One region of the Streptomyces altiplanensis genome, then DNA from elsewhere that is predicted to be linked to it. Evidence: riboswitches for the same ligand, from Rfam matches in the RefSeq annotation. Region 1 holds a riboswitch; each other region holds the start of a gene.

Region 1 (3,688 bases):
GCGCGGAGCACAGTCCGAGGCCGTCCTCGAAGTTCATCCGCTACGAGTCGGAGTCCGGCCCCGGCGGGAAAGGGACAGCGTCGCCATGGCAGACCATCAGGAAGTATCCGTCACTCTGCCGAGCGAGCCAGCCTCGGTCTCCGCGGCCAGGAGATATGTCGCGGAGATTCTCGGCGAATGGGGCATGCCCCCGGGATCCGACGCCGCCGATACCGTCCGGCTGATCGTTTCGGAACTTGCGACCAATGCCGTTCAGCACACCTTCGGGCAGTCGCCGACGTTCACCGTGGACGTACAGCTGGAGCGGGACGAGCAGCTGCGCATCGGCGTCACCGACAGTCACCCGCGCTGGCCGAAACGGCTGCCCGCCGCCGTCCAGCAGGACAACGGGCGCGGCATGGTGATCATCCGCTGGCTCACCGCCGAGTACGGCGGGCGGGTGTCCGTCCAGCCCACCCGGGACGGCGGCAAGACCGTGTGGATCGCCCTGCCCTGGACCGTACCCGTCCAGCAGTAGGGCTCAGGCCGCACAGGCCCGGCCGAAGGCACCGCGCAGCAGCGCGCGCAGGGTGTCCGCCGCCGGGCTCGCCTCACCGGGCCGGTACGCCACCGGGATCGTGCGCCGCAGCCCGGCCGGTTCCAGCGACCGTACGCCCACCGGCGTCATCGTCGCGGCGACCATCTCGGGCACCACGGCCACCCCGAGCCCCGCGCTGACCAGCGCGTAACCGGGCGACCCGCACACGACCGCCGGTGTCGCCCCCGCCGCGGTCAGCGCCGCCTCCACGCCCTGCCGGGGCGGATGCGAGGGCGCACTGCTGATCAGCGGCTGTCCGGCGAGTTCGGCGACCGGCACCAGCGCCGCGAGCCGTGTCGGGCCGGGTCGGGTCGGGGTCGCCTGCGCGGTGGGTGTCGCGGGCGGGCTCCTCGTCCACACGGCGCTGGCCGTGGCGGGACTGGCGGCCGTACTCGTCGCCGTACCGGCGCTCTTCCGTGCGGTCCAGCTGCTCGGTGGCGCCTACATCCTCTGCCTCGGCTGCCGGGCCCTGAGGTCCGCGCTGCGCCCGGCGCCGCGGAAGGGGCCGGAGCCCCATCCCGGCGGACCGACGGCGACCGCGGCCCGCGGCGTCGGCCGCAGTCTGCGCCAGGGCTTCCTCGCCAACGCGCTCAACCCCAAGGCGCCGGTGCTCTTCCTCAGCCTGCTGCCCCAGTTCGTCCCGGCGGACCAGTAGCCGCTGCCCAGGACGCTGCTGCTCGCCACCGTCGTCGTCGTTCTCGCACTGCTGTGGTTCCCCGCCGTGGCCCTGCTCGTGGACGGGCTCGGCGGGTGGCTGCGGCGGCCGGGCGCGGCCCGCGCCGTGGAAGCGGGCAGCGGGACCGCGCTCGCCGTGCTGGGAGTGGTCCTGCTGACAGGCCCGGTGGCGGCGGCCGCCGTGTAACGCGCCCGCCCCACCGCCCGCACCGCGGTGTCAGACGGGCTTGATCTCCTCCGCGCCGCGCTCCACGCAGAATTCGTTGCCCTCGGGGTCGGCCATGACGACCCAGCCCCGGCCGTCCTCGGTGCGGCGGTCGTCGACGATCCGCGCACCGAGCGCGCCGAGCCGCTCCACCTCGGCATCCCGCGTACCGTGCGGCGGCTGGATGTCGAGGTGGACGCGGTTCTTGCCGGCCTTGTCCCCGGGAACCCGTATGAACAGCAGTCCGGGCACACCGGGTCGCTCCGGATCGATCAGCACCTCGTCGTCACCCGGCTCGTCCAGCAGCTTGTAACCGGTCAGACGGGACCAGAACTCGGCGAGCGTGTACGGGTCGTGGGCGTCGAAGGTGATGTGACGTACCGGATTCAGGAAGGTCATGGCAGGGAAGGTATCTCCCCGGACCGGCAGCCGGCCGGGAAATATCAGCGCACGCGGCCGTACCAGACGCTCTTGGACCAGATCTTCTCCAGCTTCACCACGGAGCCGGACTTGGGCGAGTGCCAGATCTTGCCGCTCCCGGCGTAGATGCCCACGTGGTAGACGTTCCGCCCGGAGTGGAAGAAGACCAGGTCTCCGCGCTGACGGCTGGAGGCGGAGATGTGCCGGGTCTTGTTGTACTGGGACTGGGCGGTGCGTGGCAGGCTCTTGCCGGCCTTCTTGTACGAATAGAGCGTCAGCCCTGAGCAGTCGAACCGGCTCGGGCCCACCGCCCCGTACTTGTACGGGGCCCCCTTCTTCGACGCGGCGACGTTGAGCGCCTTCGTCGAATGCGATGCGGCCTGCGCCTCGGTGACGGCACCGGGCGCCAGCATCGTGGTGCCGATCGCGGCGAGGGTGAGAGCCGAAGCGGCTCCGGCCCGGGACAGTACGGACGGAACGTGCTTGTGCGCGGTCATGCGCAACCCTTCGTCAGCCGCCTGTGAAGGATGACCTGTCGGGTTCGGACAGGCGAAGATGCCCGGCCGCGGTGTGCGGCTTCACCCCGAGGGACGACCGTCTCCGGCCACCCCGTACTGCTTGGGTCCTCCACTCCTGCCGATGCACTCCTGTCGACCAGTCATCCGGAACGGCGGCAGGACTCAGCGTCCGCCCGGACCGCCCCGCCGCGGTGGCGGGGGCTTGTCGTCCCAGGGATCTTGACTCATGAATGGCCGGATTTCCGAGCCGAAACGGCATTTTGTGAGGCTGATCACCGCTGACCCGTTCGGGTGGACAGGGGTGTTTTCGGCACCGGACGCCGGTGCCTGACGACCGCCGTACCAGCGGCGGAATGCCCAATTCCGCCAAATGTGCAGGTGTGTTGCGCAAGCGGGGTCGTACCGCTGTTCAGGTATTTCCTACGCCTTTTGAGTGAGTTCCTCTCGTACGCCAATGGGGGTAGCCGACCGCGTGTTCCTCAACTCGCGGACACGGCTGGCAGGGTGACCCGGTCCGCCCGCCGCTCCCCGTCGAGCACGCGCAGGGCCCGCGCGAGCGTGGCGGCATGCACGCGCGTCTCGCCCCGCTCGTGCATCAGGGCGAGAGCGTCCCGCAGGCCGGCGGCCTTCCCGGCGAGCGCCTGGGCGGCCCGCAGCGCGCCATAGGTGTCGGTGCCGCGTGCGGGGTTGATCCGTCCCATCAGGTCGAGCACTTCGAGATAGCGGTCGACGAACTCGCACTCGGCGCGCGTCAGTGCGGGCAGCGGCGGCAGCATGCGCGGGTTCACCTCGGAGCGGGGGAGGCGGGCGCGGCCTTGCGGCTGTGCACGACGTGGTCCACCAGGCCGTACGCCATCGCGGCCTCGGCCGTGAGCACCTTGTCGCGCTCGATGTCGTCGTCGACGCGCTCCGTGCTCTGGCCGGTGTGCAGTGCGAGGAGCTGAGTGAGCGTCTGCCGCATGCGCGTCAGCTCCCGCGCCTCGATCTCCAGGTCCGAAGGCCGGCCGTGCACGGGCCGGCCGGTGGACGGCTGGCTGAGCAGCACCCGGGCGCCCGGCAGGGCGAGGCGCCTGCCCGGCGTGCCGGCCGCGAGCAGTACGGCGGCGGAGGCGACGGCCTGGCCCAGGCAGACCGTCTCCACGTCACAGCTCACGAACCGGATGGTGTCGTAGATCGCGGACATCGCGGTGTGCGAGCCGCCGGGGGAGTTGATGTAGAGCGAGATGGTCCGGTCGGGGGCGGCGTGTTCGAGGTACATGAACTGCGCCGTCACGTCGTTGGCCGCGGCGTCGT
Region 2 (3,688 bases), on a different contig from region 1:
GGGCCTCGACGGCGTGGCCACGATCATGTCGCGGGCCCTCTCCGAGGGCACCGACAAGCACTCCGCCGAGGAGTTCGCCGCCGAGCTGGAGCGCTGCGGCGCCACGCTCGACGCGTACGCCGACCATCCGGGCGTCCGGGTCTCCCTGGAGGTCCCGGTCTCCCGGCTGCCCAAGGCGCTCGGCCTGCTCGCCGACGCGCTGCGCGCGCCCGCCTTCGCGGACGGCGAGATCGAGCGGCTGGTGGCCAACCGGCTCGACGAGATCCCGCACGAGACGGCCAACCCGTCCCGCCGCGCCGCCAAGCAGCTCTCCAAGGAGCTGTTCCCGGCCACCTCGCGCATGTCGCGGCCGCGCCAGGGCACCGAGGAGACGGTGAAGCGCATCGACGCCGCCGCCGTGAAGGGCTTCTACGCGGCGCACGTGCGTCCCGCGACCGCCACCGCCGTGATCGTCGGCGACCTCGACGGCACCGACCTGGACGCCGTACTGGCCGACACCCTGGGGGCGTGGAAGGGCGACACCGCCGAGCCCCGCCCCGTACCGCCGGTGACGGCCGACGACACGGGCCGTGTGGTCATCGTGGACCGCCCCGGCGCGGTCCAGACGCAGCTGCTCATCGGCCGGATCGGCCCCGACCGGCACGACCGCGTCTGGCCGGCCCAGGTCCTCGGCACGTACTGCCTGGGCGGCACGCTCACCTCCCGCCTGGACCGCGTCCTGCGCGAGGAGAAGGGCTACACGTACGGCGTGCGCGCCTTCGGCCAGGTGCTGCGCTCCGCGCCGGACGGGTCGGGCGCGTCGATGCTGGCGATCAGCGGCTCGGTGGACACGGAGTCCACGGGGCCGGCGCTCGAAGACCTCTGGAAGGTGCTGCGCACCCTCGCGGCCGAGGGCCTCACCGACGCCGAGCGCGACGTCGCCGTGCAGAACCTGGTGGGTGTCGCACCGCTCAAGTACGAGACGGCGGCCGCCGTCGCCGGCACGCTCGCCGACCAGGTCGAGCAGCACCTGCCGGACGACTTCCAGGCCCAGCTGTACGCCCGCCTCGCCGGGACGGGCACGGTGGAGGCCACCGCGGCGGTCGTCAGCGCCTTCCCCGAGGACCGTCTGGTCACGGTCCTCGTCGGGGACGCGTCGCAGATCGAGGAGCCCGTCAGGGCGCTCGGCATCGGTGACGTGACGGTGGTCGCCGGCTGACGGTCCGCCCGTCCGAGCCGATTGCGCAACTCCCTCAAAACGGGAGGTAGAGGGACCTCGGTGGCCGACAGGCCGCCGGGGTCCTTTGTGTATGTCCGTTTTGTTGCGGAGTTGCCTTTCTGGTCTGTGGGGTGCGTTACAAAGTGCGATGTCTTTTTGGTGATTGAAAGATCTCCCGTTTAGCGTCGGTCCGGCTGTCCGTCAGCAGTGAGCCGCATCCGCGGCACCGGGCAGTCATCGCCGAGTCCCCGTCAGGCGCGAGCCTGGGGAGCCGGGGACCCAAACCGTCCCTGGGGTGAATCGGACGTCCTTCCGTGCGCACGTACGGAGAGGGGTCCGTAGGAGACCTTCCTGCTCCGAACCCGTCAGCTAACCCGGTAGGCGAGAAGGAAGGAAAGGACCAGCCACTCCATGGCGTTCACCCGTGCCACCGGGAAGCACCGTCGTCCGAGCCGTCCGGGCCGTCTGACGCGCAGGAGCGCGAACCTCGCGGGCGTTGCCACCCTCGCGACGACCGGCGCCATCGGGAGCCTGGCCTCTCCGGCCCTCGCCGCCGGCTCCGGTGCCGGCGCCGACGCGGCCCACTCCGTCGAGGCGACCGGCCTGACCGAGGCCCTCGTCATCGGCGACTCCCTCGCCGACCGGATCGCCGCCCAGGCCGAGGCGCAGCAGCACGCCGCCGACAAGGCGGAGGCCGAGCGCAAGGCCGAGGCGGAGCGCAAGGCGGAAGCCAGGCGCAAGGCGGAAGCCAGGGCCGAGGCGAAGGCCGAGAAGGAGCGCGAGGAACGCGAGGAGCGCGAGGCCGAGGAGCGTGCCGCCCGTGCGGCGGAGCGCGAGCGCCTCACCGCCTACACCCTTCCGGTCGCCGGTTCCGTCGTGACCACCGGCTACCAGAGCGGCGGCTCGCTCTGGTCCTCCGGCAGCCACTCCGGCATCGACTTCCGCGCCGCGTCCGGCAGTTCCGTCGTGGCCGTCGGTGCGGGCACCGTCGTCGAGGCCGGCTGGGGCGGGGCGTACGGCAACAACATCGTCATCAGGATGAACGACGGCACGTACACGCAGTACGGCCACCTGTCGTCCATCGGCGTCTCCGTCGGCCAGGCCGTCGCCCCGGGCCAGCAGATAGGCATCTCGGGTTCGACCGGCAACTCGACGGGCCCGCACCTGCACTTCGAGGCCCGTACGTCTCCCGAGTACGGCTCCGACATGGACCCGGTCGCGTACCTGCGCGCGCACGGCGTGAACGTCTGACGCACCCCGGTTTTCCCGAAGGCCCCGGCTTCCCGCCGGGGCCTTCGGCGTTGGCCAAAAGATATCCATGAATTCCCGCCGCCCGTCGGAAATTGCGCACCGCTGCAATAGAGTCGCCGAACAGGTGTCAATCGACCGCGTTTCGCGGGGGACAAGGCGGAGGTCCGCTCATGCGCATTCCCGCGCAATCGGTATGCACGGCGATCCGTGACGACATCGTCTCCGGCGTCTTCGAGCGGGGCAGCCGGCTCACCGAAGAGCTGCTGGCGCGCCGTTACGGCGTCTCGCGCGTCCCGGTCCGCGAGGCCCTGCGCACGCTGGAGTCCGAGGGGTTCGTCACCACCCGCCGGCACGCGGGCGCCTGCGTGGCCGAACCCACCGAGCAGGAGGCCGCGGACCTCCTGGAGGTCAGGATGCTGCTGGAGCCGCTGGGAGCGGCCCGCGCCGCCCAGCGGCGCACCGAGGCGCACCTCAAGGTGTTGCGCGGCCTGGTCAGGCTGGGTCAGGAGCGGGCCCGCCGGGGCGAGGGCGAGGACCTGAGCTCCCTGGGCGGCTGGTTCCACGAGACGCTCGCCCAGGCGTCCGGCAGCCCCGGCCTCACGGCCCTGCTCACCCAGCTCAGGCACAAGATCACCTGGATGTACGCCGTCGAGCAGCCCGCCCGTCCCGTCGAGTCCTGGGCCGAACACGGTGCGATCGTCGACGCCGTGGCGCGCGGCGACGCGCGGCGGGCCCGGGCGCTGACGGCCCTGCACGCCGAACGGGCGGTGGCCGCGCACCGGTTGCGGCGCCCCGGCCCACGGCAGGAGCGCGTGAGGACTTCGCAACATGCCGTAAACACCGGGGGCGGACACAATTAACAGACGTGCCGTATACAAAGAAAGCGAATCGGCGGGGTCTTTTCCTGCTGCCCGGAATTCCTGACGCATGTCTCCGCATAAAAACGAAGAAGCCGCGACGCCCCGAATTCGGGGTGCCGCGGCTCCTTCGTGAGAATGCGCCCGTCCGAGTGGTCAGACGGTCTCGGGAAGCTCGTCCAGGCCCTCGGAGACCAGCTTCGCCAGGCGGTCGAGGGCGGCGTCGGAGCCGTCGGCCTCGGAAGCGAGCACGATCTCTTCGCCGCCCTGCGCGCCCAGGCCGAGCACCGCGAGCATGGAGGCCGCGTTGACCGGCTTGCCGTCGGCCTTGGCGATCGTCACGGGGACGCCCGAGGCGGTCGCTGCGCGAACGAAGATGGAG
Region 3 (3,688 bases), on a different contig from region 1:
GGCGCCGCCGGGCGTGTGCACTTCGAGGTGCAGGTGGTCTCCCGTCACATTGCCGGTGGCGCCCACGCGGCCGATGACGTCGCCCGTTCCGACCTCTCCGGAGGTGACGGTCATCGAGGAGAGGTGGCAGTACCAGATCTCCGTGCCGTCCGGGAGCTCCAGGACGATGCGGTAGCCGTACGCGCCCGACCAGCCCGCCGACTTGATGGTGCCGCCGTGCACGGCCTTGAGCGGCGTGCCCTTCGGGGCGGCGAAGTCCAGGCCGGTGTGGTGGCCGGAGGACCACATCGAGCCGGACTGGCCGTAGGTGGAGGTGAGCGTGTACGACGAGAGCGGCATCGAGTAGCTGGCGGCCAGCTTGGCGAGCCGCTCCTGCTCGGCCTTGCGCGCGGCCTCTTCCTCCGCCTTCCGCTTCTCCTCCTCGGCCTTCCGCTTCTCCTCCTCGGCCTTGGCCTCCGCCGCGCTCTGCTGCTCGGCAGCCTCGGCCGCGGCCTGCTCGGCGGCCTTCGCCTCGGCGGCCACCTTGGCCTCGGTGTCGGCGGCGTCCTGCTGCTGCTCGGCCTGCTGGAGGATGCGGGCGCGCAGTGCCTCGCCCGCGTCGGTGGTGCCCTGCTGCGCGTCGGCGGTGGAGACGCCCGCGGTGGTGAGCGGGGCGGCGGCCAGGATCGCCTGGCCCGCCGTGCCTGTACCCGCCTGGCCGCCGGAGCCCGAGCCGGAGTCCGAGTCGTCGGACATCAAGGCGCCTATGCCGGGAAGGGACTTGGCGTCGGGCAGCGAGTCCGCGATCGCGTCGGGAAGGGAGATCGAGACGGCCGGCTTGTCCTGCGCGGTGGCTATGCCCCCCGCACCGACCGCGGCGATGACGCCGACGCCGAGAACGGTGGAACTACGGCCGATTCCACCGCGCTGCTTGGCGACGCGATGACGGCCGCGCACGGGACGGATGGACTCCTCGGTGGGATTCCACTCTTCCCAGGTTCCCTCCGCGCCACCGGGAATGGCGGCGGCGTTCGGTACGTTCGGTACCTCGTACCCGTAAGAGGGCAGGGTGGCTTCGGGGGCAGGCCTGTTGGACGCCACGGAGGCGTGCTCCTTTCCTTCCTTCTCGCCTACCGGGTTAGCTGACGGGTTCGGAGCAGGAAGGTCTCCTACGGGCTCCTCGTAGGTACGAAGGAGTCCGATTCACCCCAAGGAACGTGGTTCCCCGGTTCCCTTGCGGAATTCGGCGCGTGCGCACGGTGTCGCCTCTTGCGACGACTGGGACGACCGCGCTGCGTTATCGAACGTTAATAGACACCAGGTCCGCTTTCCAAGCTGTTCCAGTTGATCGTTAACGATATTGGCCTGAACCAATCACCACACAAGTGGTCACAGTAGGGCGAGTTGACCTGCCCCCGATCGGCACTCTGAAACCTCGTCTTCATGACGGTTCGTCAATTGTTATGCGCAGTGGTGTCTTACGACTACACAGCGTCGTGGGCCTAGTTTCGTCACCATGGTTGTCAACAGCACGCGGTCCGTGGCCGGCCGCTACCGCGAGTTCTCCGCACAGCAGGCGCACGGCGTCTCCCCCGTCTACGCCGAACTCACCGCCCGCATCAGCGAGGACGAGGACCTCTGCGCCCTCATCGCCGCCCTGCCGCCCGGCAACAAGCAGCAGCCCAATCTCCTCCTCGCGGCCGTCCGCTTCCTCGGCGGTCCCTACGAGCGGTGGGCGCCCTTCCGCGCCTGGACCCTGGCCCACTGGGACGCCGTACGCGCCGTCGTGCTGACCCGCTTCACCCAGACCAACGAGCCCGCCCGCTGCGCCACCCTGCTGCCCCTCCTCGCCGCGCTCCCGCAGCCCCTCGCCCTCATCGAGGTCGGCGCCTCCGCCGGCCTGTGCCTCCACCCCGACCGCTACGCCTACCGCTACGACGGCGGCGCCGTCCTGGGCTCCTCCCCCGTCACCTTCGACTGCCGCACGGAGGGCCCCGCGCCCCTGCCCACCGCGCTGCCCGGCATCGCCTGGCGCGCCGGCATCGACCTCAACCCCCTCGACACCACCGACGAGGACGACGTCCGCTGGCTCCAGTCACTGATCTGGCCTGGCCGCGCGGAGCGCCCGCGTCAGCAGCTCGCCGCCATCGAGGCCGTACGTACGGCGCCCCGCCCCCGCATCGTCCGCGGCGACCTCGTCGACGAACTCCCGGCGCTGGCCGCCGAAGCCCCGGCGGACGCCACCCTGGTCGTCTTCCACACCGCCGTACTGACCTACCTGCCGCTCGCCCGCCGCGAGGAGTTCGCCGCGCTCGTCCGCGAGCTGCCGGGCCACTGGATCTCCAACGAGCACCACACCGTGCTGCCCTGGCTCGACGCCCCCGCCCCCGACGACGAGCACCTGCTCACCCTCGCCCTCGACGAGCGCGCGGTCGCCTTCACTGCTCCGCACGGTCAGAGTCTCCACTGGTTCGGTGCGACGAGTGCGACGAGTGCGCCGGACGCGCCGGGCGCGACGGGTATGACGGGTGTGACGCCACCCGCCTGACCAGGCTCACGGTCCGGCGGCGGTCCGGCTGCCCCTCGGCGGGCCGTGCGACCGCCAGCAGGGCCATGTCGTCCGTGGCGGCCCCGTGCGTGTGCAGCCGTACGTCGTCGGTGATCGCGTCCAGCAGTTCCTCGGGGCCCGGGAAGATCCGCCCGCGCAGCCGCGCGGGCGGATCGTAGAAGACGCCGGCGGCGTTCCTGGCCTCGGAGAGGCCGTCGGTGAAGAGCAGCAGCGTGGCGCCCGGCGGGAACGCGCGCTCCTGGGCCCGGTCGGGCCAGGTCCCCAGCTCGCCCATCCCCAGCGGCAGCGCGGCCTCGTCCGGCACGATCTCCGTGAGAGCCCCGTCGGCGTACAGCATGAGCGGCTCCGGATGGCCGCGGTTGACCAGCCGCACGACACCCCGGCCGCGCGGGATCTCGGCGAGTACGGCGGTCGTGAACCCCTCGAAGGCGTCGAGCCCGTCCCGCCGCGCGCCCTCCCGCATGAGCGCCCGCTCCAGCCGCTGCACGACGCCTTCGAGCGACCTCTCCTGCTCGGCGGCCTCCCGGAACGCCCCGATGACGACGGCCACCGCCTCCACCGCCTCGAGGCCCTTCCCGCGTACGTCGCCGACCACCAGCCGTACTCCGGCCGGTGTGTCCTGCACGGCGAAGAGGTCCCCGCCGATGAACGCGTCCGCCTGCGCGGCCTCGTACCGCGCCGCGACGTGCAGGCCGGCGATCCGGGCGGGGGGCGTGGGGATCACGGCGCGCTGGGCCGCCTCGGCGATGGTGCGGGCGGAGGCGAGCTGCTCCCCGCTGCGGCGTACGACGCGGTTGATGACCAGCGCGAGGACGGCGACGGTGACGACGGTGACCAGTTCGGTCACGGACTCGATCTCGGTCGAGGTGCCGTTGTACAGGTGCAGCCCCACGACGGCGGCGACCGCGGCGCCACCGGCCAGGAGCGTGTTGTGCAGGGAGAAGAACGGCGCGGCGATCAGCGGGGCGGCGGCGAAGAGCGGTGCCGCGGTGAAGTGCGGCGGCGTGACGACGTCGAAGACGAGCCCGCCGACGATCAGCAGCGCCGGCAGGGCCCGGAGGAAGTGCCGGGCCGCCCCCACGGCGTCGACGCCCGCTCCGCCTTGCTTCCCCACCTGTGGTCTCCCGCTCGCTCCGCATC
Region 4 (3,688 bases), on a different contig from region 1:
AGCGCGCCCTCGACGAGGGGGACACGGAACTGCTCGCCACGGGCGTCGAGGAACTTCTGCGGTACGACGGCCCGGTGGAGCTGGCGACCTGGCGGTACGCCACCGAGGCGCTGACCCTGGGCGGCCGGGACATCGCGGTGGGCGACCCCGTGCTCGTCGTGCTCGCCGCGGCCGACCGGGACCCCGAGCGCTTCGACGACCCGGACACGCTCGACCTCTCGCGCCGCGACAACCAGCACCTCGGGTACGGGCACGGCATCCACTACTGCCTCGGCGCGCCGCTGGCCCGGCTGGAAGGGCAGACGGCGATCGCGACGCTGCTGCGCCGCCTTCCCGATCTGCGACTTGCGGCAGAACCTGATGATCTGCGGTGGCGCGGCGGGCTCATTATGCGCGGATTGCGCACTTTGCCCGTGCAGTTCGGGACAGAACGGAAGTGACGGTACGTCAAGAGCGAGACCTTCATGTGATCTCCGCTGTATCGACTTGTGACAGACGTTCGAGTGCGGCTACGTTCACCGTCGACCTCAGCCGCCACTCGAAAGGCCACCGCATGCGCTCCGGGAACGGTAGACACCGCCGACCCCGTCAGGCTCCAGCTCTCGTCGTCGCGGCAGGAGTCGCCGGATCGGCCATCGCCATCCCGCTGCTCGGCGCGACCGGCGCGAACGCTGCCGAAGCCGCGACCTGGGACCGGGTGGCCGACTGCGAGAGCGGCGGCATGTGGAGTGCCGACCTCGGCAACGGCTACTACGGCGGACTCCAGTTCTCGCCGGAACTCTGGCAGCGCTTCGGCGGTACGGCGTACGCGCCGCGCGCCGACCTCGCCAGCCGCTCCCAGCAGATCCAGGTGGCCGAGAAGGTACTGGCCGCACAGGGACCGCAGGCGTGGCCGAGCTGCGCGCTCATCTCGGGCCTGACGGAGGGTGAGGACGCCGGGCCGAGTGGCGGCGCGACCGCCGAGCCGGATGCCGCACCGAAGACCGGCTCCAAGACCGGCTCCAAGACCGGCTCCAAGACCGGCTCCAGGACCGGGACGCCGAAGAGTTCCACGGCTCCGGAGGCTTCCTCGGACGGAAAGGCGGCCGGAGCCGAGAAGTCCGCCGAGCCGACGGCGCCCCCGTCGGCCGACGCCGCCGATGCCGCGGAGGCCACCGCCGACGCCGAGACGTCCGACGCGCCCGCCCGTGAGGCCGCTGAGGCCACCCCCGGGAAGAGCGCCTCCACGGGCAAGCACCGCGGCGAAAAGGCCCGGGAGGACGCGGACGCCATAACTGGCGACTCGGGCATCGAGCGCGAATCGGGCCGCCACGCCTCGCGAGGTGACGGTCCGACACGCGACGCGGTCGGCACGGCCGGTGAGCAGGAAGCGGGAGCGGACACGGACGCAGGCGCGGACGCGGACGCGGGCGCGGACGCGGACGCGGGCGCGGACGCGGACAAGGGCAAGGACAAGGACAAGGACTACACCGTCCGCACCGGCGACAGCCTCTGGGACATCGCCGACGCGCATGACGTGCGCGGCGGCTGGCCGGCGCTCTACGCCGCGAACGAGAAGACCGTCGGGTCCGATCCGGACCTCATCGTCCCTGGCCAAAGCCTCGATCTGAACTGAAAACGGGGGCAGTTCGGGCCGCTATGTCCGCATTGGAGACAGTGAGACATGGATCTCTTTGCCTCATATCACGCGGCCGGCCCGAACGGTCCGTCAGTCTCGCCTCTGACCTGCGCGGATGGGGGTCGGGCGGGGGCGCGAATGGGCGATATTTCCGTGATGCTCCTCTTTGAACATCGAGGGCTCATGTGTTTACGGTCGAACCGCTCGCCATCGCGGGCCCCGTCGACCGTCACGCCGAATCCTGCCGTCGGTCGGGGGGAACCGACGCGTAAAGCGCCGTAGGCAGGAGCGGGGGACCCAGGTAGGCGCCGGGCCCGGACGTCGGAAGACGGACGGAACCGGCTTGGGGTTAAGGCGCGCGACGCAGGTCGCGCGGCCGGGCACTCATTGGCCCGAACCCGACAGCTCACCTCGTAGGCGTCGGTGAGGAGATGTCGCATGCTGTTTTCCGGCAAGGCCAAGCACCGTCGTCCGTCGAAGGCCGTTCGTATCGCCACGTTCGCCGGCATCACCGGCGCCGCTGTCGCCGTCCCGCTGATGGGCGCGACGTCGGCCTCCGCCGCCTCCGTCGAGACCTGGGACGCTGTCGCCCAGTGCGAGTCCGGCGGCAACTGGTCCATCAACACGGGCAACGGTTACTACGGCGGCCTGCAGTTCTCCGCGTCCAGCTGGGCCGCCGCCGGCGGCACGCAGTACGCCCCCACCGCCGACAAGGCCTCCAAGGCCCAGCAGATAGCCACCGCCGAGAAGCTCCTCGACATGCAGGGCCCGGGTGCCTGGGCCTGCGCCGGCGCCGGCGGTCTGACCAACGACGGCGTCGACCCGGGTGTCGACACCTCCGGCTCCTCGCAGCAGCAGGCGCAGCCGCAGAAGGCCGCGCCCCAGCCGCAGCAGACGCAGGAGCAGGCCGCCCCGCGCGCCGCCGAGCAGCCCGCCTCGCGCAGCGAGGTCCGCTCCGCGCCGAAGGCCGAGACCGCGAAGCCCGCCGCCCCGAAGGTCATCGAGAAGGGCGACGGCGAGTACAAGGTCAAGTCCGGCGACACCCTCGGCAAGATCGCCGAAGCGAAGAAGGTCAAGGGCGGCTGGGAGAAGCTCTTCGAGCTGAACAAGGACATCGTCGACGACGCCGATGTCATCTACGCGGGCCAGCAGCTGCACCTCAGCTGACCCGTTTCCCCCGGAGCACCCCGGTCCGGCGCGCTTCCCCCGTGCGCGCCGGGCCGGGGTTTCCTCTTTTCCCTTACTGATCAGTAGACCGGAACGCCGTTCCGCACATCCAAGAGTTACGTCCGCTATTGCGGGTATTCGGGCCTCTTCTTGTCCCAGGGGGCGGGCGAACGGCCGATCGACGCCCCCGGGCCGGTTAGGCTCTTGTCGCAAGGCCAAAGTGACCCTGCACCCCATAGCGTCACATCCCAGAAGGAGATGCTCGTGCCGTCCATCGACGTCGTCGTAGCCCGGGAAATCCTGGACTCCCGAGGCAATCCCACGGTCGAGGTCGAGGTCGGCCTCGACGACGGCAGCACCGGTCGTGCTGCTGTTCCGTCCGGTGCCTCCACCGGAGCGTTCGAGGCCATTGAGCTTCGCGACGGTGACCCGAACCGCTACCAGGGCAAGGGTGTCGAGAAGGCCGTCCTCGCCGTCATCGAGCAGATCGGCCCGGAGCTCGTCGGCTACGACGCCACCGAGCAGCGCCTGATCGACCAGGCCATGTTCGACCTGGACGCCACCGAGAACAAGGGCTCCCTCGGCGCCAACGCCATCCTCGGCGTCTCCCTCGCCGTCGCGCACGCCGCCTCCGAGGCGTCCGACCTGCCGCTCTTCCGCTACCTCGGCGGCCCGAACGCGCACCTGCTGCCCGTTCCGATGATGAACATCCTCAACGGTGGGTCGCACGCCGACTCCAACGTCGACATCCAGGAGTTCATGATCGCGCCGATCGGCGCCGAGTCGTTCTCCGAGGCCCTGCGCTGGGGCACGGAGGTCTACCACACCCTCAAGTCCGTCCTGAAGTCCAAGGGCCTGTCCACCGGCCTCGGCGACGAGGGCGGCTTCGCGCCGAACCTGGAC

Evidence for each region. Region 1 has a riboswitch for cyclic di-AMP ahead of ACWD0Y_RS23735 (C40 family peptidase). Riboswitches for the same ligand answer to the same signal wherever they lie in the genome.
Region 2: another riboswitch for cyclic di-AMP. It lies ahead of ACWD0Y_RS22115 (M23 family metallopeptidase); the one in region 1 lies ahead of ACWD0Y_RS23735 (C40 family peptidase).
Region 3: another riboswitch for cyclic di-AMP. It lies ahead of ACWD0Y_RS18645 (M23 family metallopeptidase); the one in region 1 lies ahead of ACWD0Y_RS23735 (C40 family peptidase).
Region 4: another riboswitch for cyclic di-AMP. It lies ahead of ACWD0Y_RS10520 (transglycosylase family protein); the one in region 1 lies ahead of ACWD0Y_RS23735 (C40 family peptidase).

What each region holds. Positions count from the first base shown of each region.
Region 1 covers NZ_JBSFUB010000060.1:617-4,304, reverse strand. Annotated here, with positions in the region: gene ACWD0Y_RS23755 (ATP-binding protein) at 86-517, shown strand; partial or broken gene ACWD0Y_RS23750 (LysR family transcriptional regulator substrate-binding protein) at 521-856, opposite strand; partial or broken gene ACWD0Y_RS23745 (LysE family translocator) at 816-1,439, shown strand; gene ACWD0Y_RS23740 (VOC family protein) at 1,470-1,856, opposite strand; gene ACWD0Y_RS23735 (C40 family peptidase) at 1,901-2,374, opposite strand; cyclic di-AMP (ydaO/yuaA leader) riboswitch at 2,378-2,540, opposite strand; gene ACWD0Y_RS23730 (hypothetical protein) at 2,875-3,171, opposite strand; gene ACWD0Y_RS23725 (ATP-dependent Clp protease proteolytic subunit) at 3,180-3,688, opposite strand, start outside.
Region 2 covers NZ_JBSFUB010000052.1:31,673-35,360, reverse strand. Annotated here, with positions in the region: gene ACWD0Y_RS22120 (M16 family metallopeptidase) at 1-1,198, shown strand, start outside; cyclic di-AMP (ydaO/yuaA leader) riboswitch at 1,427-1,596, shown strand; gene ACWD0Y_RS22115 (M23 family metallopeptidase) at 1,610-2,449, shown strand; gene ACWD0Y_RS22110 (GntR family transcriptional regulator) at 2,620-3,309, shown strand; gene ACWD0Y_RS22105 (HPr family phosphocarrier protein) at 3,463-3,688, opposite strand, start outside.
Region 3 covers NZ_JBSFUB010000039.1:14,838-18,525, forward strand. Annotated here, with positions in the region: gene ACWD0Y_RS18645 (M23 family metallopeptidase) at 1-1,080, opposite strand, end outside; cyclic di-AMP (ydaO/yuaA leader) riboswitch at 1,092-1,238, opposite strand; gene ACWD0Y_RS18650 (DUF2332 domain-containing protein) at 1,496-2,527, shown strand; gene ACWD0Y_RS18655 (PP2C family protein-serine/threonine phosphatase) at 2,418-3,662, opposite strand.
Region 4 covers NZ_JBSFUB010000015.1:89,044-92,731, reverse strand. Annotated here, with positions in the region: gene ACWD0Y_RS10530 (cytochrome P450 family protein) at 1-440, shown strand, start outside; gene ACWD0Y_RS10525 (transglycosylase family protein) at 554-1,615, shown strand; cyclic di-AMP (ydaO/yuaA leader) riboswitch at 1,883-2,053, shown strand; gene ACWD0Y_RS10520 (transglycosylase family protein) at 2,057-2,785, shown strand; gene eno (phosphopyruvate hydratase) at 3,050-3,688, shown strand, end outside.